One region of the Pollutimonas thiosulfatoxidans genome, then DNA from elsewhere that is predicted to be linked to it. Evidence: predicted binding sites of a transcription regulator. Region 1 holds the regulator's gene; each other region holds the start of a gene.
The links. The regulator LexA, encoded in region 1, represses DNA repair genes until DNA is damaged. The targets are predictions, from matches to a motif close to ACTGTATNNNNATACAGT.
Positions count from the first base shown of each region.

Region 1 (7,697 bases):
GACCCCGCCCGGAAATTTATTGGTGTAGACGCCGTCAACCGAGACGAAGGCGTTGGGAATATCGTACGAGCCGGTACAGACATGGAACATGCCCGCCGGAAACTTGGTCGGGTCGGCACAGGCGTCGAAGGCACCGTGATCGGCAGTAACGTGGACGCGCAAGGCCTTGATGCGGCCGTCCGTGTCAGCAGCCAGTTCGCCGGTCATGTGGTAGTCGCGGGCAAAGGCGGTGGCGCTGAGGTTCTCGGTGCGCGATTCTATCCACTTTACAGGCTTGCCGAGCACGATGGACGCCACGATAGAGGTTACATAGCCCGGATACACTCCGACCTTGTTGCCAAATCCGCCGCCGATGTCCGGAGAAACAATGCGTATCTTTGACTCTGGAATCGATGACAGCAGGCCGACTACCGTACGCACCACGTGTGGCGCCTGCGACGTGATGTACACCGTCAAGTCGCCGCGTACCTTATCGAACGATGCGACGCAGCCGCAGGTTTCCAACGGACAGGGATGAACGCGCGGATACAGCATCGATTCCTTTACCGTGACCTGCGCGGTGTCGAAGACACGGGCAGTGCGGTCCTTGTCGCCGGCCTCCCAGGTAAAAATGTGATTATGATGGCGGCGTGCGCCGTGCGCTCCGCTGTCCTTGCCATGCAGGTCGTCACGTACGACCGGTGCGTCAGGTTCGAGGGCCTTGAAAGGATCGACCACGGCCGGCAGTTCTTCATATTCGACTTCCACCAGTTCGGCGGCATCCGCTGCTATGTAGCGATCATCGGCAACGACGAAGGCAACTTCCTGATTCTGAAATGACACTTTTTCGTCGGCCAGGACGGCCTGGACATCCCCGGCCAAGGTGGGCATCCAGTGCAGGTTAAGTGGCTTGAGGTCTTCGGCTGTGAGCACCGCGTGTACGCCTGGCAATGCCAGGGCGCGCGACTTGTCTATTTTCAGGATGCGTGCGTGGGCATAGGGGCTGCGCACCATGGCGCCAAACAGCATGCCGGGCATCTTGATGTCGTCTACATAGTTTCCCTTGCCCTGAATGAAGCGGGGGTCTTCGCGACGTTTGCGCGAGCAGCCAATGCCTTCAAGCTTGCTCAGTCGATCGATGTTGAGAGTGTCCATTTGGGTCTCCGGCAATCTTAGTTGGCAACATCCGTCATTAGGGGATGCGAGGATTCGACGGCTATGCCGCGTAGTTTCTTGGCTGCATGCTGGACCGCCTTGACGATATTTTGATAGCCCGTACAGCGGCAAAGGTTGCCAGCGATCCAGTAGCGGATTTCCTCTTCGCTCGGATCGGGTATTTCGTGCAGCAGCCGGTAGGTGCGCACGATCATGCCGGGCGTACAGAACCCGCACTGGAGGCCGTGCTCTTGCATGAAGGCTTCCTGTATGGCGTGCAGCTCGCCATCTTGAGCGAGCCCCTCGACCGTCAGGATCTCGCGCCCTTCGGCCTGTACGGTGAGCATCGTGCACGACTTCACCGACAGGCCATCGATATCGACGGTACAGGCTCCGCAGTGCGAGGTTTCACAACCGATGTGAGGGCCGGTGTGCTGACACTTCTCGCGCAGGGTGTGTATGAGTAGTTCTCGTGGTTCGACGGCTACGTCCGCAGGCTTGCCGTTCAACACAAATGACACCAGGGTTTTCTTGCTCATGTTGTTCTCCGTTCAGCGTGTGGCGCGCGAGTGGGCGGTACGCAAGGCGCGATCCGTCATGACACCGGCCATGGCTATCTTGTATTTGATGTCGCCGCGCAGGTCGGCCACGGGATCGCAGGCCGACATGGTCAACTGGCAGGCTTGCTGAATGGTTTGCTCGTTGAGTTCTTTTCCCAGCAGGAAGGATTCCGCCTCGGAGGCTTTGAATGCCACAGGACCGAGATTGGTCAGCGCAATGGAAACATAATCTACCGAGGTTCCGTCCATGCGCAGCAACACGGCGCTGGCGGCTGTGGCGAAGTCGCCAACTTTCCGCTTGAGCTTGCTGTAGCACTGCCCGGTGCGCGCATCGGGTGTGGGGATGCGGATCTCGGTAAGGATCTCGTTCGGTACCAGTGCCGTGTAGTAAGTGCCGAGGAAGAAGTCGGCGGCCGCTACGACGCGTTCGCCCGAGGGGCCTTGAAGGACGAAGCTTGCGTCCAGAGCCAGCATGAGGGCAGGGTGATCATTGCCGGGGTCGCCATGGGCGATGTCTCCGCCTATGGTGCCCATATAGCGTACCTGGGGATCGGAGATCAGGCGCGCGCCTTCGACGAGCAACGGGCATTTGCGCTGCAGCACCTCCGACCAGATCAGTTCGTTCTCGGTCGTCATTGAACCGATGCGGATCTCATTGCCGACCTCTGTTATGCCCTTGAGGCCGGGGATCTTGCCCAGGTCGATCAGGTGGCCCGGCTGTGCGAAACGTAATTTCATCATGGGCAGCAAGCTGTGGCCGCCAGCCAGCAGCTTGGCTTCGTCGCCGTACTCTGTCAGCAGGTTTATTGCTTCGGGCAGGCTTTGCGGCGCGTGGTACTCGAATGGACGAGGTATCACAGTTGTCTCCTTTTGTGACAGGATGTCTGGTATATTTGCTTTTATCTGCCAAGAGCATGACATCAACCGCCAACGCCCTTCAATGCGATTGCACCAATGGCGGTTTTATCTACACCAAGTGTCTTGAAAAGCCGGCGAATGTCTTGTCACCAAGGTGGCATCGGCATCGGTGGAGTCAAACACAAACTGGGGGAGTACGTTGCGGAAAACCCAACAATCTGAAACCTTTCAGCATCGGCTCGAACAGTTCAATCCGGGCATGGTGTGGCTGGACCCGTCCAATCGGGTGACGGCCTTGAACGACGTGGCCATGCAGATTCTTGGTCCCGCGGCAGAGCAGTCATTGGGAGTCGAGAAAAGCGGCTTGCTGGGGCTGAACGTATTGCAGTTGCACCCCGAACGCAGCCGCAGCAAACTTAGCTTCATCCTTGATTCTCAGGCGCCTGTGGGCTGTCCCATCCAGTCGCCCCCTCCGGTCGCCATGATGATCAACATTCCCGACAAGGTGTTGATGGTAAAGGTCTCGAAAATGATCGGGGCTGGCGGTATAGTCGGCACCTGCATGGTGTTTTACGACCTGACTGATGCCACGACCATGCCGGCGGCGCCTGCTACAGCGCAGGTTCTGCCGCCCAGGCGCCTGTATAAGATCCCGGTGTATCGCAAGAATCGCGTTGTTCTTATCGAGCTAAGCGAAGTCCTGCGCTTTGAGGGCGATGGCCACTACACCACTATTGCAACCAGAGATGATCGCTATCTATCCAATCTTTCGCTGACGGACCTGGAGAAAAGGCTGGATCCGGAAGTTTATGTAAGGGTGCACCGCAGCCATATTGTCAGTATCCGGGACATTATCGAGCTGGTGCGCAACAAAGATTCCGTCAGCTTGAGAATGACAGGCCATGAACAATCGCTGATTCCGGTTAGTCGCGCGAAGGTCGCACAGCTGAAGGACCTTTTGGGCATCGTCTAGGTAACAGGGCCAGAACAAATAGGATCAGTGTAGCGGCGTGTTGCGGATGAGGCCCACGGCGATGCCTTCAAGCGAGAAGTCGTCGTCGGCGGAGACCACGATGGGGGAGAAGTCGGGGTTTTCCGGCAACAGCTCTATTTGGCGGCCGGTTTTGGAGAAGCGCTTGACGGTGACCTCGTCGCCCAAGCGAGCAACGACGATTTGCCCGTTACGGGCTTCGGGGGACTTTTTTACCGCCAGCAGGTCGCCATCCAGGATGCCGGCATCGCGCATGCTAAGGCCGCGCACCCGCAGCAGGTAGTCGGGCGTTTGGCTAAAAAGAGAAGGCTCGATGCCGATTTCTCGTTCGACATGCTCGGCCGCCAAAATAGGATTGCCGGCAGCCACACGCCCCACCAGGGGAACCAGCAGTTGTGCCAGCGCGCTGTTGGCATGGTGCAGCGCGCCGTTGCCGGCTTGTGTATCGGTGAGGCGAATGCCGCGAGAGGCACCCGCCGTCAGTTCGATGGCGCCTTTTTTGGCCAGTGCCTTCAAGTGGTCTTCGGCGGCGTTGGCCGATTTGAAACCCAAGGCGCGCGCGATTTCGGCGCGCGTCGGCGGAAAGCCGCTGCGCGCGATCTCGCTGCGTATGAGTTCAAGAATTTGCTGCTGACGCTCTGTTAGCTTAACGGCCATTGCAATCCAGACTGTGTTTTTATACAGTTATGGATTTTGCAGCATTTTCACATAAAGATCAAGCAGTCAGGACGCTGGCGATAGCCTTGGCAACGTAGTCGATGTTGCGGCTGTTAAGGGCAGCCACGCAGATGCGTCCGCTGCTGACAGCGTAAATGGCGTGTTCGTCGCGCAGGCGGTCGACTTGCTGGGACGTCAGGCCCGAGTACGAGAACATGCCGCGTTGGTCCAGAACGAAGTCGAAGTTTTGCGTAACGCCGTGGGCTTTAAGCTTTTCTACCAGTTGGACGCGCATGGTACGTATGCGTTCGCGCATGCCGGCCAGTTCGGTGGTCCATAGCGTGTAAAGCTCGGGTGTGTTCAGCACGGTGGACACGACTGTCCCGCCATGTGTGGGCGGGTTGGAGTAGTTGGTGCGGATAATGCGCTTTAGCTGGCTAAGCACGCGTACGGATTCGTCCTTGCTGGACGTAACCAGGGTGAGGGCGCCGACGCGTTCGCCGTACAGCGAGAAAGACTTCGAGAAAGACGAGCTGACCAGCATGGTGAGATCTTGCTGCGCGAACAATCGTACTACCGAGGCGTCTTCTTCCAGGCCGTCCCCGAAACCTTGATAAGCGATGTCCAGGAACGGGACCAGCTTATTCTCTTTGACGATCTGGACGATTTCCTGCCACTGTTCAAATGTGGGGTCGACGCCGGTGGGGTTGTGACAGCAAGCATGCAGGATGACAATGGTCTGGGCGGGCAGGGCACGCAAAGAGGCCAGCATGCCGGGGAAATCCAGGCCGTGAGTGGCTGCGTCGTAGTAGGCGTAGGTTTCTACCGGGAAGCCGGCGCGCTCGAATAGCGCGCGGTGATTTTCCCAACTGGGGTTGCTGATGACAACCTTGGCATTGGGCAGCAAGGCCTTCAGGAAGTCGGCGCCGATCTTCAGGGCGCCGGTGCCGCCCAGGGCCTGCGCGGTCAGGGCGCGGCCCGAACTAATAATGGGGGAGTCTGCGCCGAACAAGAGGGTTTGCGCGCCCTTGTTGTAGCCAGCGATGCCTTCCATGGGCAAATAGCCGCGCGCGGCATGAGCCTCGATTCTTGCGGTCTCCGCCTTGCTGACGGACTCGAGCAGCGGCAGACGACCTTGGTCGTCGTAATACACGCCTACACCAAGGTTGACCTTGCCTGTGCGGGCATCGGCGTTATATTGTTCGTTCAGGCCAAGGATGGGGTCGCGCGGAGCCAGTTCGACGCTTTCGAAAAGAGATGTCATGTAAGGGAATTTAGATGGGTAGTGAAACGGAAGACAATAGTGTGATAATAAGGGGTTTACCCTGAAAGTGTCCAGTATGAACGCCCCAGCACCAGGTTTCATCAATTATCCGAACAGCCCCTTTCAGTTGTACAGGCCTTATCCGCCGGCCGGCGACCAGCCCACGGCCATCGATGCGCTGGTCGAAGGCATCAATGACGGTCTGATGTACCAAACGCTATTGGGCGTGACCGGCTCCGGCAAGACCTACACCATGGCCAACGTCATTGCGCGCACCGGCCGCCCGGCCATTGTGCTGGCGCCCAACAAGACACTGGCGGCGCAGCTGTATGCCGAGATGCGTGAATTCTTTCCGAACAACGCCGTCGAGTACTTCGTGTCGTACTACGACTATTACCAGCCCGAAGCCTATGTTGCGGCGCGCGATCTGTTCATCGAGAAGGACTCGTCCATTAACGAGCACATCGAGCAGATGCGCTTGTCGGCCACTAAAAGCTTGCTGGAGCGCCGCGACACCATCATTGTCGGCACAGTGTCTTGCATCTATGGCATAGGCAATCCGGGCGACTACCACGCCATGGTGCTTACCCTGCGCACCGGCGACCGCATCGCGCGTCAAGAGCTCCTGGGCCGGTTAGTGGCGATGCAGTACGAGCGCAACGATGTGGAGTTCGTGCGAGGCGTGTTTCGGGCCCGCGGCGAGATCATCGATGTCTTCCCGGCGGAGCACGCTGAACTCGCCTTGCGCATTACCCTGTTTGATGACGAGATCGAGTCCTTGCAAATGTTCGATCCGCTTACCGGGAAGATCAACCGCAGCATTCCCCGTTTTACCGTCTTCCCCAGCTCGCATTACGTCACCCCGCGCGAGACCGTACTGCGCGCTATCGAAACCATCAAGGTGGAACTGCGCGAACGGCTGGCGGTGCTGATTGCAGACGGCAAGCTGGTCGAGGCACAGCGACTGGAGCAGCGCACGCGTTTCGACCTGGAAATGCTGCAGGAACTCGGCTTTTGCAAGGGCATCGAGAACTATTCCCGGCACCTGTCCGGCGCCGCGCCGGGCGATCCGCCACCCACGCTCATCGACTACCTGCCGCGTGACGCCTTGATGTTCATCGACGAAAGCCACGTGACCATGGGGCAGCTAAGTGCCATGTATCGGGGCGATCGTTCGCGCAAGTCGACGCTGGTGCAATTTGGGTTTCGTTTGCCGTCCGCGATGGACAATCGGCCCTTGCAGCTGGAAGAGTTCGAGCAGCGCATGCGGCAATGCGTATTTGTTTCGGCCACGCCGGCCAACTACGAGAACGAGCATACCGACAACGTGGTCGAGCAAGTGGTGCGGCCCACCGGCCTGGTCGACCCCTTGGTGGAAGTGCGTCCGGCGCTGACCCAGGTCGACGATCTGCTTGGCGAGATCAAGAAGCGTGTAGCGGTACAGGAGAGGGTGCTGGTTACTACGCTGACCAAGCGCATGTCGGAAGACCTTACCGATTATCTGGCCGAGCACGGCACCAAGGTGCGTTATCTGCATTCCGACATCGACACCGTAGAGCGCGTGGAGATCATCCGCGATTTGCGCTTGGGGGTGTTTGATGTGCTGGTGGGCATCAACCTGCTGCGCGAAGGCCTGGACATCCCGGAGGTGTCACTGGTGGCGATTCTTGATGCCGACAAGGAAGGTTTTCTGCGTTCGGAGCGCAGCCTGATTCAAACCATGGGGCGGGCCGCACGCAACATCAATGGACGCGCCATTCTTTATGCCGACCGCATTACCGACTCGATGCGACGCGCCATGGGTGAAACCGAGAGGCGCCGTCTGAAGCAACTGGAGTTCAACGAAGTCCACGGCATTACAGCGCGCGGCGTCAGCAAGGCCGTGCGCGAGATGATTGATGGTGTCATGGTGCCTGCGGAGCCGTCGGTGCTGGACGATATCTCTCCGGAGGTGCTGCGCGACGATAAGGCGTTGGCCAAGGAAATCCGGCGTCTTGAAAAACTGATGATGGACCATGCGAAGAATCTGGAATTCGAACAGGCGGCCAACGCCCGCGATGCGCTGAATCGGCTGAAACACAAGGCCTTGATGTCTTGACGGAAAAACGTTGGTAAAGACCAACAACGTCTTACATTTTCATGATGCGGACACACCTGTCTGCGTTTAACTGCAGCCGGGTATTGCTTTCAGAGTACCTAGGGTTTACCATTATACTTTCGTGTTGGGAGCGCT
Region 1 covers NZ_CP022987.1:832,443-840,139, forward strand. The annotation lists gene CKA81_RS04030 (aerobic carbon-monoxide dehydrogenase large subunit) at 1-1,134, opposite strand, end outside; gene CKA81_RS04035 ((2Fe-2S)-binding protein) at 1,152-1,673, opposite strand; gene CKA81_RS04040 (FAD binding domain-containing protein) at 1,686-2,552, opposite strand; gene CKA81_RS04045 (LytTR family DNA-binding domain-containing protein) at 2,752-3,525, shown strand; gene lexA (transcriptional repressor LexA) at 3,550-4,200, opposite strand; gene CKA81_RS04055 (amino acid aminotransferase) at 4,259-5,464, opposite strand; gene uvrB (excinuclease ABC subunit UvrB) at 5,541-7,562, shown strand.

Region 2 (7,697 bases), 1.6 Mb from region 1:
TGCTCGTGGCGGGATTCGCCGCGCCCCGCGCTGGCCGAATGATCGATCATCTCGGTGGTCGTCCGGTGCTCGCCAGCAGTTCCCTGCTGCTGGCAGCCGGATTGGCCTTGATGGGGACAGCACCGAACCTACCCGTCTATTTCCTTGCATGGACCGTGCTTGGAACGGCCATGGCCGGCGGCTTGTATGACGCCGCCTTCTCCACGCTGGGACGTCTATTGGGCGACAACGCTCGCACCGCGATGACGGGCATCACGCTATTTGGCGGCTTTGCGAGCACGGTAGCTTGGCCGGCCATCACCACCTTGGAGGCGACACTGGGTTGGCGGGGTACCTGCCTGGTGCTCGCCGGTATACATCTGTCGGTGGGCTTGCCGATGTATTTGCTATTGATCCCTCGCGAGCAGAAAGGCAACAGCGGAGTTGAACCGGCGAACAATGCCGAGCTGCGCGCTGGGGCTCTTAAAGAGACCCAATTCCTTTTTCTCTTGGTCGCAGCCCTCTTCACGCTGCACTCCTCCGTAATGTCGAGCGTGTCCGTACATCTGCTGGACACGCTCGTTCAGCTCGGCTTGGCAACATCCGTCGCACTGGCAGTAGGGATGATGATAGGGCCGTCACAGGTGGCCGCTAGACTGCTCGAATTCTCCCTTTGGCGGACGCTTCATCCAACGTGGTCTGCCCGTGGAGCAGTGCTTCTTTGTTTTCTTGGGCTCGCTTTGCTAATGCCTGCCGATCCCGGTCTGGCCTTTATCGCAATGGCTCTGTATGGCGCAGGCAATGGACTGCTGACTATTGTGCGCGGCACCCTCCCGTTAGCCCTATTCGGCAGCCATGGGTATGGCGCACGTATGGGGCTATTGGCGCGGCCCATGCTTATTGCCCAGGCTATTGCCCCCTTGGGGTTAGCAATAGTACTGAGCGAACTCGGGCCGACAATGTTGCTAGGTACGCTCACCGCTCTGACCCTGCTGGGAGTAGCGGTTACCTGGCGCCTGCCGGTATCGACCTGAATGAAACGCCAATTACAGCACTTAAATTTGTCATTTCTGCTATTATCGAAATATGGAAACGAAAGACATTGTGCGACTGCTCGCAGCTATCGCTCACGAAAAAAGGCTTGAGGCGTATCGTCATCTCGTGCAGGCGGGTCCTGCAGGGTTACACGCGGGGCGATTAGCAGAACTGCTCGATATACCTCCCTCGTCGCTCACCTTTCATCTCAAAGAGCTCGTCCACGCAGGCTTGCTGTCATCCCACCAGGAAGGCCGCTTCGTGTCCTATTCGGTGCAGTATGCAGCCATGAATTCCATTCTGGCCTATCTCACGGAAAACTGCTGCGGCGGTAACCCATGCTCGCCGGTCAACTTGGAAGTCTGTTCTCCAGCCCAGCAGAATCTCGGGTAACCCTATCACTCCATCGCCACTGGGCGGTCCTGGTTCAAAGGAAGTGTGTTCGCCATGTCAAATAAACCATACAACACCTTGTTTCTGTGCACGGGAAATTCCGCGCGCAGCATCATGGCCGAAGTGTTGCTCAATCAACTGGGTAATGGTCGATTCCGCGCATACAGCGCTGGCAGCCACCCCGGCGCCGGGGTGAACCCGCTGACACTGGAGATCCTTCAGTCAGTCGGACTACCGACAGACAAGGTGCGCAGCAAAAGCTGGGACGAATTCGCCGCACCGGATGCCCCGCAAATGGATTTCGTCATTACGCTGTGCGACAGCGCCGCTGGCGAACAGTGTCCCGTATGGCCAGGGCAACCGATCACCGCCCACTGGGGGTTTGAAGATCCCTCAGCGAGTGAAGGAACGCCTGAAGAAAAACGCGAACGATTCGACAAAATTTTCCGGCAGATCGCCAACCGGATCAAGATTTTTACCAGCTTGCCACTGACGAAGCTCGACCGCGTCGCCATCAAGCGCGAGCTCGATACTCTAGGTACCAACAACAAATGAACGTCCTGTTTCTCTGTACCGGCAACTCCTGCCGTTCGATTTTGGCCGAAGCCACCTTCAATCATCTTGCGCCAAGCGGTTGGAAGGCGGTGAGCGCCGGCAGCCGACCTACCGGAGAAGTACATCCACGCTCGCTATCAGTTCTGAACCGAGAAGGCATTTCGACGGCAGGCTACGCTAGCAAGTCCTGGGATGACCTGCCAGTGCGGCCCGATATCGTTATCACCGTGTGTGCAAGCGCGGCAGGTGAGGAATGTCCGGCGTATCTTGGGAACGTTATGCGCGCCCACTGGGGCGTGGAAGACCCTGCGCATGTCACCGGCACAGACAGCGAGATTGATGCGGCCTTTGAGACTGCTTATCGCATACTTAGAGCGCGCATCGAGGCCTTCCTCGCTTTGCCATTAAGCAAACTGCAGTCAGATCCCTTGGAACTGAAAAGAGCGCTCGACCAGATCAGTTCTATCACTCCGTCCGTGTAGCTTGCACAGCTATAAACACTTCTGCCCCGCCGTCACACGACGGCGTTTTTCTATTCCCGAAACATTGAGGTTCCACTGTGGTCGTCGCACTACTTATATTCCTGCTCACCATTGTGCTGGTCATCTGGCAACCACGCGGGCTCAATATCGGCTGGAGTGCCACGCTAGGCGCCGGGCTCGCACTGGCCTTCGGCGCCGTCAGCTTCGGTGACATCCCGGTGGTGTGGGGTATCGTCTGGAACGCCACCGCCGCCTTCATTGCCATCATCATCATCAGCCTGTTGCTCGATGAAGCAGGCTTTTTTGAATGGGCGGCCCTGCACGTCGGGCGTTGGGGCGGCGGACGCGGCCGGCTGCTGTTTGCACTAATCATCTTGCTGGGCGCGGCCGTTTCGGCCTTCTTCGCCAATGACGGGGCCGCCCTCATCCTGACGCCCATCGTGATGGCCATGCTGCTCGCGCTCGGTTTCACACCGGCGGCCACACTGGCTTTTGTCATGGCGGCTGGCTTTATCGCGGATACGGCAAGCCTTCCCTTCATCGTGTCGAATCTGGTCAACATCGTCTCGGCTGACTTCTTCGATATCAGCTTCGCGCGATACGCTGCAGTCATGGTGCCGGTCAACTTCATCTCCGTTGCGGTGACCTTGGTGGTGCTTCTGATCTACTTTCGAAAAAGTATCCCGGTGAATTACGATGCCAGCCAACTGAAAGCACCTGCTGACGCTATTCGCGACCCGGCCACATTCCGGGCGGGCTGGTATGTGCTCATTCTGCTGCTAGTCAGCTTCTTCCTCTTGGAAGGCTTCGGCATTCCGGTCAGCGCCCTTGCTGCATCGGGTGCGGCCATTCTGCTGCTGGTTGCGGGTCGCGGTCACGTAATAAGCATCCGCAAGGTCGTCCGCGAGGCACCTTGGCCGATTGTGGTGTTTTCACTTGGCATGTATCTGGTTGTCTACGGCCTGCGGAATGCCGGGCTGACCGATATGATCGCGGGATGGCTCGATGCAATGGCGAACCAAGGATTGTGGGTGGCCACATTGGGAACCGGCCTACTCACGGCCTTATTGTCTTCGATCATGAATAACATGCCGACAGTCTTGGTCGGCGCGCTGTCCATCGATGCAAGCCAGGCAACGGGCTCCATCAGGGAAGCCATGATTTATGCAAACATCATCGGCAGCGATCTCGGGCCGAAGATAACGCCTATTGGAAGTCTGGCGACACTTCTATGGCTACATGTGCTGGCACGTAAAGGCGTAGATATCACCTGGGGTTATTACTTCAAGGTCGGCATTGTGCTCACCCTTCCGGTGCTGCTCTTCACCTTGGCGGCACTGGTTGTACGACTTAGCGCTTTCTAATTGTCAGACGCGAAAACGGCAAGTCATCACGCAATGCGGCTCCGTGTGAGACGAATTTTCAGCCTCAACGCCGCCGTTTCCGTGAGTTCCGCGCCTTGCCGCTGGATCAAGACAGGAGGACGAAGAGAACCGGAGGGATCGGGTGAGTACCCGGCGAAGCGCACCCTTGCAGGGCGGAGTGGACTGATACAGTCGGCGTTTTAGGGCCTGTACCGATGGGGAAATGACTGCGGATACCGGCCGCGCGGCGAGCGCCCTTAGCCGCGACTGGCGCGGCTCTGAACCCTTATGTTTATTCTCATTGAGCGGTCACACGACAGGCTACCGCCACACCTCTACCAAATCTTCCCATCGCGTCGTATAGGAAGGGGACATCCGTTCCTGGCGCATCTGCCACGCGGCAGTCTCGTCATGCACACTGCTCGCAAGTTTGACGGTGTCACGCCCGTAGCGGGTATTCAAGCAGTCCAGCACACACATGGCTTTGTTCACCTGCCGCGAATCAGCCTCGGAATCCTGAACATCAAACGCTAACTGCTGCTGGGCCTGGGCTTCGAGCCTTGGCTGCACATCCAGCAGACAGACACCGGCTTTCGCGTAAGCGAAACCGGGCCGGAAGAATTTTCGCAGTGCCTGCCGTGTTGCTGCCAGCAGCACACGGGTGTCGTCAGTCGGTTCACCCAGGGGCATCACTGCACTGCCGCTGTATTGTGGGGTCTGTCTGAAGAAGCTGGTCCTGGCAAACACATGAATGGCCGTGGTCATCGACGCCTGCGCCCGCAGCTTTTCGGCGGCTCGGCCTGTATAAACACTGAGCGCTTCCATCAGCCCGCCGATGTCACCCACCGGAGAACCAAAACTGCGAGAGCACATGATCTGCTTTTTGGGGGCCGGACTGTCTTCCCATGCGATACACGACTCCCCAGCCAGCTCTCTGGCTGTCTTGGCCATAACAATGGAAAACGTATCACGCAGCACTCGCGCATCTGCACAGGCCAAGTCAGCGGCTGTCTGTATGCCCAGCTCCTGCAGCCTAGGGGCCAACCGTCGGCCCACACCCCACACCTCAGCTACCGGCACATGGCGAATCGCACGCATCAGGCGTTCGTGCGACAGCCCTGACAGATCACACACGCCTTCGAGCCTGGGCAGCGACTTGGCCAGGTGATTGGCAAGTTTCGCCAGGGTTTTGCTCGGACCAATGCCAACACAGGTGGGGATCCCCACCCACTGCAGTACCCGGCTACGAATAGCCGTTCCAATTTCCCTGCCCGTACCCGGCACCCCGGTCAGATCGAGAAAGGACTCGTCAATGGAATAGATTTCCTGCCGAGGAGAAAACTGCCCGATGACATGCATCATCCTTTCGCTGAGGTCGCCATAAAGAGCAAAGTTCGCAGACAGTGCCACCAAGCCCTCAGATTCAAGGTGTCTGATCTTGAACCAGGGGTCGCCCATGCGGATTCCCAGGGCCTTGGCCTCCGCTGTCCGCGCAATGGCGCATCCGTCATTGTTGGAGAGCACGATGACAGGCTTACCATTCAGCGCAGGCCGCAAGGCGCGCTCACACGATGCATAGAAGCTGTTTCCGTCTATCAGCGCAATCCGCCGCGACGACTGGCCTGCTTGATGACCCACGTCACTACCCCCCAGACGCTGAGTTCCTGGCCTTCTCGTATGCTGATCTCGGGAAACAGTGGATTGGCCGCTTTGAGAGAGACCTTGCCGTTTCGCTTGAACAGCGTTTTGACGGTGAACTCACCGTCTATGACGGCCAATATGACGTCGCCATGGCGGGCTTCCAGTGACCGGTCGATGATGATGCAGTCGCCATCCTCAATGCCGGCGTCACGCATGCTCGTTCCCCGCACCCGCATGTAATAGGTCGCCGCAGGCTGATGCAGAAGAATTTCATTCAGGTCGATACGCCGCTGAGTATGGTCATCGGCTGGGCTGGGAAAGCCGCATTGCGCTGCCGCTTCCACAAGCCAGCACTCGACAGGCATCTGCCCGATAGGTAGAGGTTTAGACATAGAAAAATACTGTATAAATACACAGTTTATTCTATAAGACTGAATTGCGGGAGTGCCACTGCGTCAGACGCCACCCGAAACACTTCAGTCAGGCAGCCCGTTCCCGCGCTTTCGCGCGGGTAGATTGCTGTCCTTCAGTCAATGGCACGCCAGATCAGACTCGACTCAGGGTGGTGGCCCACATGCTGGCACAGCCCGTGATAGCGCTCAATCAACATATCGCTATGCGTGATGGAACTCAGGTGATTCAACCCATAGAGGGTGGCAACGATGCCAGCCGCATCAGCCGACATTTCTCCGTCGAAGAAATTGTTTGCCCATACCAGGCGTAATTTTGATGAGATGTCCGGTGCCATGTAGAAAGCCCCGTTCGACAACCAGTAGTAATGCCAGTAGCCGCCCTGGTAGTCGTTACTGAGTTCTCGTAACCAGCTAAAAATCAGTCGTTCCCCGTACAGATAGTCTGCTCCAAGGGCGCTCGGCAGAAAGTCCATGCGCTTGTCATCCTCCACGCGCTGCACGGTGATGATGGGGTACTCGGTTTCAACATTGATGTTGGACATGATGATCTCCGTATTCAGGGCGGGATTGCCCGGAACCCCATAGGCATGGCGCAGCGCAGGTTTCAAGGGTCGAAGACGGCCAGCGGCCGCAAGCGGCGCCCACGGCGACGCGCCGCCCTTGAAACCGAGAACGGCATGACACAATGACCGGAAGCAAGACAGCCATACAGTGTCACTTGGTCTTGTGTTGGGAAACTCCGCGTGAAGCGCGGCCATATCCGGCAGGAAAACCGGGAGCGGCGATGCTGCGCCCGGACTTTGACCATCTGCCCCAAAACGCCAAAGCTTTGGGGATGATGCTGGCTGAACAGCGAAGCGCCCCGGCCGGAACCGGGGCGCGGGCCTATCGTCAGGATTACGCAGCGAGGGAATTAGCGGTTTCGTCAGTGTCTGAATCGCAGTCAGATTCCTGCGACGCATCCACCCGGAAGATTGCGGGCATCCACCCCGTACCTGCCACCAGGCGCTCTGCTTCGCTAACCAGCTGACCCTTCTTCAGTTTTTCCAGCCTTGCCGCCTGCTCAGGCGCGAACTCACCCACGGCATCCAGAATCATGGCCTTGGAAATATGCTGAAAATAGCCTTCGGCGGTCGGTTGCCACCATGCCGCCATGTGCAGGCCCACCGCCTGCGCCAGTTCTGCCCCTGGCTGGTGCTCGCTGGCGCGGTGAATCACCGCATCTACTGCAGCTGCGGCGCACACAGCTAACAACCGTAGCAGTTCATCCTGCGGCTTTGCCAGCAACACGGCAAACAGATCGGCGCTATCCTGCGGCAAGTCTGCACCTACTGCCTGTTGCAACTCACGCAAGGCCACCGCAGCGGGTGATTCCGGCCAATCCGGGGCTATGCTGTCCAGCCGGTTTTGTACGTTCAGACGCATGTCCAACGGTAAGCTGTAATGGGGATAGCGGCCCACTGGCAGCACCGTCTGCACCATGCCATGCACCACGGCAGCCAGGGCGGCTTGCGGGTTGCGTGCCAGTTCAATCTGTAGCGCTGCTGTACGGTGCGCGCTCAAGCGCTGGGCCAGCTTGTCGGAAATAGAAGCAGCCTTGGATTGGTCATTGTTCCCATTGTCGCCGCCATTGCTTTCTTCTTCGGCCAGCCCTTGCTGCAGCCGCTCCAAAGTCCGCAACGCCTTGGCTTCGGCTTCCCGCAGTAGACCGCGATGAATCACCACCTGCCCCTGCCAGTCGATGGTCACAACGGCACCCGCCGCCGCCTTGATAGTGTGGTTGTAGTCCAGTAATCGCTCTTCCAAATCTTGCAACTGCGCAGCCAGACTGTCAC
Region 2 covers NZ_CP022987.1:2,433,558-2,441,254, forward strand. The annotation lists gene CKA81_RS11775 (MFS transporter) at 1-1,013, shown strand, start outside; gene CKA81_RS11780 (ArsR/SmtB family transcription factor) at 1,066-1,407, shown strand; gene CKA81_RS11785 (arsenate reductase ArsC) at 1,462-1,962, shown strand; gene CKA81_RS11790 (arsenate reductase ArsC) at 1,959-2,444, shown strand; gene CKA81_RS11795 (arsenic transporter) at 2,522-3,808, shown strand; gene CKA81_RS11800 (Y-family DNA polymerase) at 4,130-5,446, opposite strand; gene CKA81_RS11805 (LexA family protein) at 5,404-5,841, opposite strand; gene CKA81_RS11810 (antirestriction protein) at 5,976-6,404, opposite strand; gene CKA81_RS11815 (ParB N-terminal domain-containing protein) at 6,760-7,697, opposite strand, start outside.
Region 2: the regulator LexA is predicted to act here: its motif matches at 5,850-5,867, upstream of CKA81_RS11805 (LexA family protein).

Region 3 (7,697 bases), 530 kb from region 1:
GCCCTTGCCCAGCCATAGCCAGGTCAAGGGTCCCGGGATAACCGGCTTGACGCGATGCCCCAAGGCCTGCGCCTCGCGAATCTGGTCAAACAGATGGCTGCGGGCCACCCGGTAATCTTGCTGCGGAACTAGCTCGGGCACAATATAGTGATAGTTGGTGTCGAACCACTTGGTCATCTCGCAGGCTGCCGTGGGAGTACCCGTAGGAGCTCGACCGCGCCCCATCCGGAACAAGGTATCCAGCGCCACAGGCTGACCGGACGCCTGCCCGAAGCGGGCCGGCACGGCGCCCAACAGCGTCGTCCATTCCAATATATGGTCATACCAGGCAAAGTCGCCGACCGGAATCAGCGACAAGCCGGCATCTGCCTGCACACGCCAGTGCCGTGCGCGCAGTTCGCGGCCAACGGCTTCCAGTTCGTCCTGCGTGATCTTCCCCGCCCAGTAGGACTCTTGCGCCCGCTTCAGTTCACGTTCGACGCCGATACGCGGAAAACCTATATTATGAGTAATTGTCATGTTAAATTGCAATTAAATGAGAAAACCAATTAATGGCTATTGTGGCCGCTGTGGTCGCAAGAACCAAATCAAAGTGGACATGCTTAATATGAGTAAAACTCATGGTGCTTGAAATCCGCCACATGGAAACGCTAAGCGCAATACGCGATGCGGGCAGCTTGCAGGAAGCTGCCGAGCGCCTGCATGTCACGCAGTCCGCACTGTCGCATCAGTTGCGCGATCTGGAGGTCCGCCTCAAGACACCCTTACTTAACCGCAAGACGCGGCCGGCGCGGCTGACAACCGCCGGTTTGCGCATCGTTGCGCTGGCCGATGCGGTATTGCCGCAAGTCAAGACAACCGAGAGAGAACTGCAACGCCTGGCGGCCGGACGCACCGGCAGGCTGCACCTGGCCATAGACTGCCATTCCTGCTTTCAGTGGTTGATGCCGGCACTGGACGCCTTCCGCCACGAATGGCCGGATGTCGAACTGGACTTGTCGGCGGCATTTTCGTTTGCGCCCTTGCCCGCGCTAGTCCGGGGCGACCTGGACGTGGTGATTACGTCCGATCCGCAAGCCCTGGAAGGGGTGGAGTATCTACCCCTATTCCGCTACGAACTGGTGCTGGCGCTGGCTGCCGCCAACCCCTTGTCCCAATACAAATACATAGAGCCGGAGCAGCTGGCTGACCAGGTCTTGATTACCTATCCCGTGGAGCGGCAGCGCCTGGATGTATTCACCACCTTTCTGGACCCAGCCGACGTAGAGCCGGCGGCCATACGTAAAGCCGAGCTGACACCGGTGATTGTTCAATTGGTGGTCAGCCAGCGCGGTGTTGCCGCACTGCCCAACTGGGCCCTGACGGAATACCAGCAGCACAAGGGCTTGCGCGTGTCGCATCTGGGGGCAAAAGGGATATGGCGTACCCTTTACGCCGCGCTACGTACCGAAGACGTGCAAGCGGACTACATACAGGGCTTCGTGACGCAGGCACGAGATATCTGCTTTAAAACGCTGGAAGGCATCAAGGCCGTGCGCGGCAGCCCTACCCAGGGTCAATCGGCATCGTAAGGAATGCTGCCCAGTATGCGGCGCACGGATTCAGTGGCAAAGCCGCGTGAAGCCAGGAAGCGGAATTGGCGCGCATAGTCTTTGGCATTGATGGGAGAGGCGCCGAATTTTTTTTCCCAAACAGCGTAGGCACGGTCGTATTCGGTGTCGTGCAACTGGCGCCCCAATTGATTGACTGTGGTTTCGGACAACCCGTGGCGGCGCAGTTCCTGCATGACGAGGTTGGCGCCCTGACGGGGCGCCCGACGGTGCACCAGGCTTTGCGCATACCGTTCGTTGGACAGCCAGTTTTCGCGCTCGAGGTCGTTTAGCAGTTGTTCAAGCTGGTCTGGGTCTGTAGCGTGAGGCGCAAGCTTGCGTTGCAGTTCGAAGCGGGAGTGTTCGCGCCTGGATAGATAGCCTATGGCGCGCGCCTTCAGGCTGGGGCCTGGCCGGCCGCGCCCGCGCTTGGTGTCGGGCGCATCGGCCAGGGTTTCGAAATCGTCGTCATTGGATTGCACGACAAAGGCCCGTTATAAGGATTACCCGGCGTCAGCCGGCGCTTCTTCTGCCGGCTTGGCAGGCTTGTTGCTGTTTTTTGCCGCCACTTGCGCCACCACACCCAGCTTTTCGCGGACGCGGTTTTCGATCTCGAACGCCATCTCGGGGTGTTCCTTGAGGTATTCGCGCGAATTGTCCTTGCCCTGACCAATACGCGTGCCGCCATAGCTGAACCAGGCGCCGGCCTTGTCGACGATGCCTGCTTCGACGCCCAGATCGATGATTTCGCCCTCGCGCGAGATGCCGGCACCGTACATGATGTCGAATTCGGCCTGCTTGAAGGGCGGAGCCACCTTGTTCTTGACGACCTTGACGCGGGTTTCGTTACCCACGACCTCGTCGCCCTTCTTGATGGCACCGATACGCCGGATGTCCAGACGCACCGAGGAATAGAACTTGAGCGCATTACCGCCGGTGGTGGTTTCGGGGTTGCCGAACATGACGCCGATTTTCATGCGGATTTGGTTAATGAAGATAACCATGCAGTTGGCACGCTTGATGGTGGCCGTGAGCTTGCGCAGCGCCTGGCTCATGAGGCGGGCCTGAAGACCAGGCAGGGAATCGCCCATATCGCCTTCGATTTCGGCCTTGGGCGTGAGCGCCGCGACCGAGTCGATGACGATAAGGTCAACCGAGCCCGAACGCACCAATGCGTCGGTGATTTCGAGTGCTTGTTCGCCAGTGTCGGGCTGGGAAATAAGCAGGTCGTTCAGGTTGACGCCCAGCTTGGAGGCGTATTGCACATCCAGGGCGTGCTCGGCGTCGATAAAGGCGCAGGTGCCGCCGATTTTTTGCATCTCGGCGATGACTTGCAGCGTCAGTGTGGTTTTGCCGGAGGACTCGGGGCCATAGACTTCGATGACGCGCCCGCGCGGCAGACCACCCACGCCCAAGGCGATATCCAGCCCAAGCGAGCCCGTAGAGCAGACTTGAATGTCGTGCTCTACCTTGTCGTCGCCGTACCGCATGACCGAGCCTTTACCAAACTGCTTTTCGATCTGGGATAAGGCGGCGGCGAGCGCCTTGCTGCGTTCGCCGGCGGCTTTGCTGCTGTTTTTATCGTCCATGTAGGGATCCTTGACTGAAAGCTAATGAGGACTGAGCGCACCGGTTGCGAACAAGGCCCAAGCCGGCGCATGAAGATTGTTTTGTGGATTATTGCATTTAATTGTACTGTATATAAACACAGATAACCAGGAAATCCCATCGTAAACCCGGACTTTCCAAGCACAGCTGCGGGTGTCAGAATAAGGATTCCCGGATTTCCACTAAGTCGACCTACCAGTCATGCGCATTTTGATCGCAGAGGACGACAGTATTCTTGCCGATGGACTTTCCCGTTCGCTGCGTTACGACGGCTACGCTGTCGATGTGGTCAACGACGGATCCAGTGCAGATTCTGCCTTGCAGCTGCAAAGCTTCGACCTACTTATTCTAGACCTTGACCTGCCCCGGATGCATGGCCTTGCAGTCTTGCGGCTATTGCGCCAGCGCCACGCGCCGCTACCGGTACTTATTTTAACGGCAGCCGACACCGTCGAACAACGGGTCATGGGGCTGGATCTGGGCGCAGACGACTACATGGCCAAGCCTTTTTCGCTGTCCGAGCTCGAGGCCCGGGTCCGCGCCCTGACGCGACGCAGCGCCGGCGTCAGTACGACGGTACTGACTTACAAACGGCTGTCGTTCGACCTGAACGGGCGCATCGCCCGAATCGACGACCAGCCGCTGGAGCTGTCCGCTCGCGAAACCAGCCTGCTCGAAATCTTCCTGTCGCGCTGCGGCCGCATGATCAGCAAAAACCAATTTGTGGATTTGCTTTGCGAATGGGGCGAAGAAGTCACCCCCAATGCCATCGAGGTGTACATACACAGGCTGCGCAAGAAGATCGAACCCAGCGGTGCCAAGATCGTGACGGTGCGCGGCCTGGGTTATTGCCTGGAGCCCGATAAGACTGACGACTCCGCGGCCGCGTGAGTCAGGTCGAAACTCTAGCCTCAATGCTCATAGACCCCCAGGTCCTGCGCGATACCAAAGAACAAGCTGCCAGCAGCAGCTCGATATTCAGCCGATTTCGTCGCAAGCGCAATAATCGTGCGTTGCTGAACAAGATCATGATCTGGATGTTCGGGCCCTTGTTCCTGTTATGGACGATAGGCCTGGTCATCACCTACTTCATCGCCCAGAACATTGCCAACGCGCCCTACGATAGAACGCTGGCGGACCACCTGCGTTTGCTGGAGCACGAGGTCGCGCAGCAGACCATCCTGGAGGGCATCCAGCTTACCCCATCGGCCATCACCATCCTGCAGGGCGACACCAGCCACATGATCTATTGGGAGATCCGCGACGCCAACGGAAACTCCATCGGCGGCAATGCCAGCATACCGCTGGCCGACACCTGGACCTACGACGAGGGCAAACTGCGCTTTCGCAACGAAACCCTTAACAACCGCAGCGTACGTATCGCTTATATGTGGGGAGGCAGGGACCAAAGCGGCATGCCCTTCCTGACCATCGTCGCTCAATCCAACGAGATGCGCGCCACGCTGCAGCAAGAGATTTTGACCGGCATGCTTACGCCCCAGCTTATTGTGCTGCCGCTGGCTGCCCTGCTGGCCGGACTCGGCCTGACTCAGGGCCTGGAGCCGCTTAGCCTGCTGCAAGAGCGAATACGGGCGCGGCGTGCCAATGACATGTCGCCCATCAGCGCCGAACTCGCGCCAGCGGAGATCGTGCCGCTCATTGCGGCGATGAACAGCTTGCTGGTCAGACTGGCCGCCACCAGCGAGACGCAAAGACGCTTCGTGGCCAATGCTGCTCATCAGTTGAAGACGCCACTGGCGGGGATGCGTACGCAAGCCGAGCTTGCGCTGCGAGAGCGCAGCCCCGAGAAGATGAACGAGAGCCTGGAGCAACTGGTGCGCGGCTCGGACCGCGCTACGCGGCTGGTCAATCAGTTGCTGGCCCTGGCGCGCGCTGAAAGCGCCGACCGGCCCAATCAGCATTTCACCGACGACCTGGACCTGAACCAACTGGCCGAGATGCAGACCTTGCGATGGGTGGATGTGGCACTCGGCAAGAACATAGACCTGGGTTTCGAGCGCTCCACCGGACCGATGAAGATTTCCGCGGACAGCCTGATGCTGGCCGAAATGCTGAACAACCTGCTGGAAAATGCGCTGCTGTACACGCCGAATGGCGGATGGGTGACCGTCCGCGTGGGCGGCGACCCGCTATCGGCCTACCTGGAAGTGGAAGACTCCGGCCCCGGGATTGCTCCCGACGATCGCGACCGTATCTTTGATCGCTTCTACCGGGTGTTGGGCAGCAACACCGACGGCAGTGGGCTGGGCTTGTCCATCGTCAAGGAAATCGCCGACCAGCACAACGCCAGCGTCACGTTCATGCCCCCCGGCAACCGCGCAGGCATCCCCGGAGGCACCTGTTTGCGTATTACCTTCAGCCGCATCAAGAACGCCACGCAGCATCACACATGACGACGCCAGGCTATGCAGGCCGGGTGCCGCGCAGCTTGTAAGCCTGGTGTCAGATTAAGGCTGTATTTTGACTCCGCGGACAACGCGCCCAGGCAGGCAAAGCTATCAAAACACCAATATGCCGCCAAGGACAGGAGACAACATGAACACGACGAGCGCAGCTGTGCCGCCCGGTTCCGTTCACATCGGCGCCCCTGCGGCTACCAATCGCCCCATGACGCCCGAAGAAAGGCGTGTGATTTTTGCGTCCTCGCTAGGCACGGTATTCGAGTGGTATGACTTTTACCTGTATGGGTCGCTGGCTGCCGTCGTGGCGGCGCATTTCTTCTCGGGCGTCAATCCCACCGCAGGCTTCATTTTCGCCCTGTTGGCATTTGCGGCCGGCTTTGCCGTACGTCCCTTCGGTGCCTTGGTGTTCGGCCGCTTGGGCGACATGGTGGGCCGCAAGTACACCTTCCTGATCACCATATTGATCATGGGCCTGTCGACCTTCCTGGTCGGCGTACTGCCCTCTTATGCTTCCATCGGCATGGCAGCCCCCGTGATCCTGATCGTGCTGCGCATGCTGCAGGGCCTGGCGCTGGGCGGCGAATACGGCGGCGCCGCCACCTACGTCGCAGAGCACGCGCCACAGAACCGCCGCGGCTTTTACACCAGTTGGATACAAACCACCGCAACCATGGGCCTGTTCCTGTCCTTGCTTGTGGTGCTGGGCATACGCACTTCGCTGGGCGAGGAAGCCTTCCTGGAATGGGGATGGCGCATTCCTTTTCTGATTTCCGTCGTGCTGCTGGGCATCTCCGTATGGATACGGATGCGCCTGAACGAGTCGCCGGCCTTTCGCAAGATGCAGGCCGAAGGGACGGGATCCAAGGCACCCATCAGGGATTCGTTTGGCCGCTGGAGTAATTTGAAAATCGTGCTGCTGGCCTTGTTCGGCCTGGCGGCCGGCCAGGCCGTCGTCTGGTATACGGGCCAGTTCTATGCCTTGTTTTTCCTAACCAAGAACCTGGGCATCGAAGCCAACACGGCCAACATCATGTTGGCCATGGGCCTGTTGCTGGGCACGCCCTTTTTTGTCGTCTTCGGCGCGCTGTCTGACCGCATCGGACGCAAGCCCATCATCATGGCAGGCTGCCTGGTGGCGGCGCTGGCCTACTTTCCGGTATTCAAGGCCATCACGCACTTTGCCAATCCGGCGCTCGAAAGGGCCTTGGCCAATGCGCCCGTCACGGTGGTCGCCGACCCGGCTACCTGCTCATTCCAGTTCAATCCTGTGGGGGTGTCGTCTTTTCGCAGCTCTTGCGACATCCTGAAGGCCTTTATGGCGAGCAATGCCGTCAACTACACCAACGAGGCAGCCCCGCCCGGCTCGCTTGCCAAGGCACGGATAGGCGACGATCATTTCAACTCGTTCGAGGGCAGCGGCCTGAACAAGGCGGACTTTGCAGCGCGATCGGCCGAGCTGAAAAAGTCGCTGACCGAGGCCATCCGCACCCACGGCTACCCGGCCAAGGCAGACCCCTCGGAGATTAACTACATCATGGTGGTGGTGCTGCTGACCTTCCTGGTCATACTGGTAACCATGGTTTATGGCCCCATCGCGGCCATGCTGGTAGAGATGTTCCCCACGCGCATACGCTATACATCCATGAGCCTGCCCTACCATATCGGCAATGGCTGGTTCGGCGGGTTCCTGCCGCCCGTGGCCTTTGCCGTCGTTGCCGCCACGGGCAATATCTATGACGGCCTGTGGTATCCCATCATTATTGCCAGTATCACGCTGGTTATTGGCACCTTGTTCGTCAAGGAAACCCGGGGCAACGATATCAACGCCTGAGCTCTTGCCGGTTCAGGCAAACGTCAGCCGCGCGCCGGTAGAATCGACTGCATAGAGGGAACCGCTCATTTCAGCTGCCAGGCGTCTGATCCCCCGGTTTGGCAGTCGGGCGGTACGTTCTATCACCTGCGTTACGCCCCCCGCGAGCCTTATCGCGTAACACAGTGTGCTTTCCAGATGGCCCGGTGCCCAGGCATGTCGGGCCATTTTTTTGACCCCACAAACCCTCGCAGCGATTGGCTTACA
Region 3 covers NZ_CP022987.1:1,357,463-1,365,159, forward strand. The annotation lists gene metE (5-methyltetrahydropteroyltriglutamate--homocysteine S-methyltransferase) at 1-519, opposite strand, end outside; gene CKA81_RS06560 (LysR family transcriptional regulator) at 624-1,571, shown strand; gene recX (recombination regulator RecX) at 1,556-2,071, opposite strand; gene recA (recombinase RecA) at 2,093-3,178, opposite strand; gene CKA81_RS06575 (response regulator transcription factor) at 3,399-4,088, shown strand; gene CKA81_RS06580 (sensor histidine kinase) at 4,112-5,611, shown strand; gene CKA81_RS06585 (MFS transporter) at 5,826-7,451, shown strand.
Region 3: the regulator LexA is predicted to act here: its motif matches at 3,284-3,301, upstream of recA (recombinase RecA).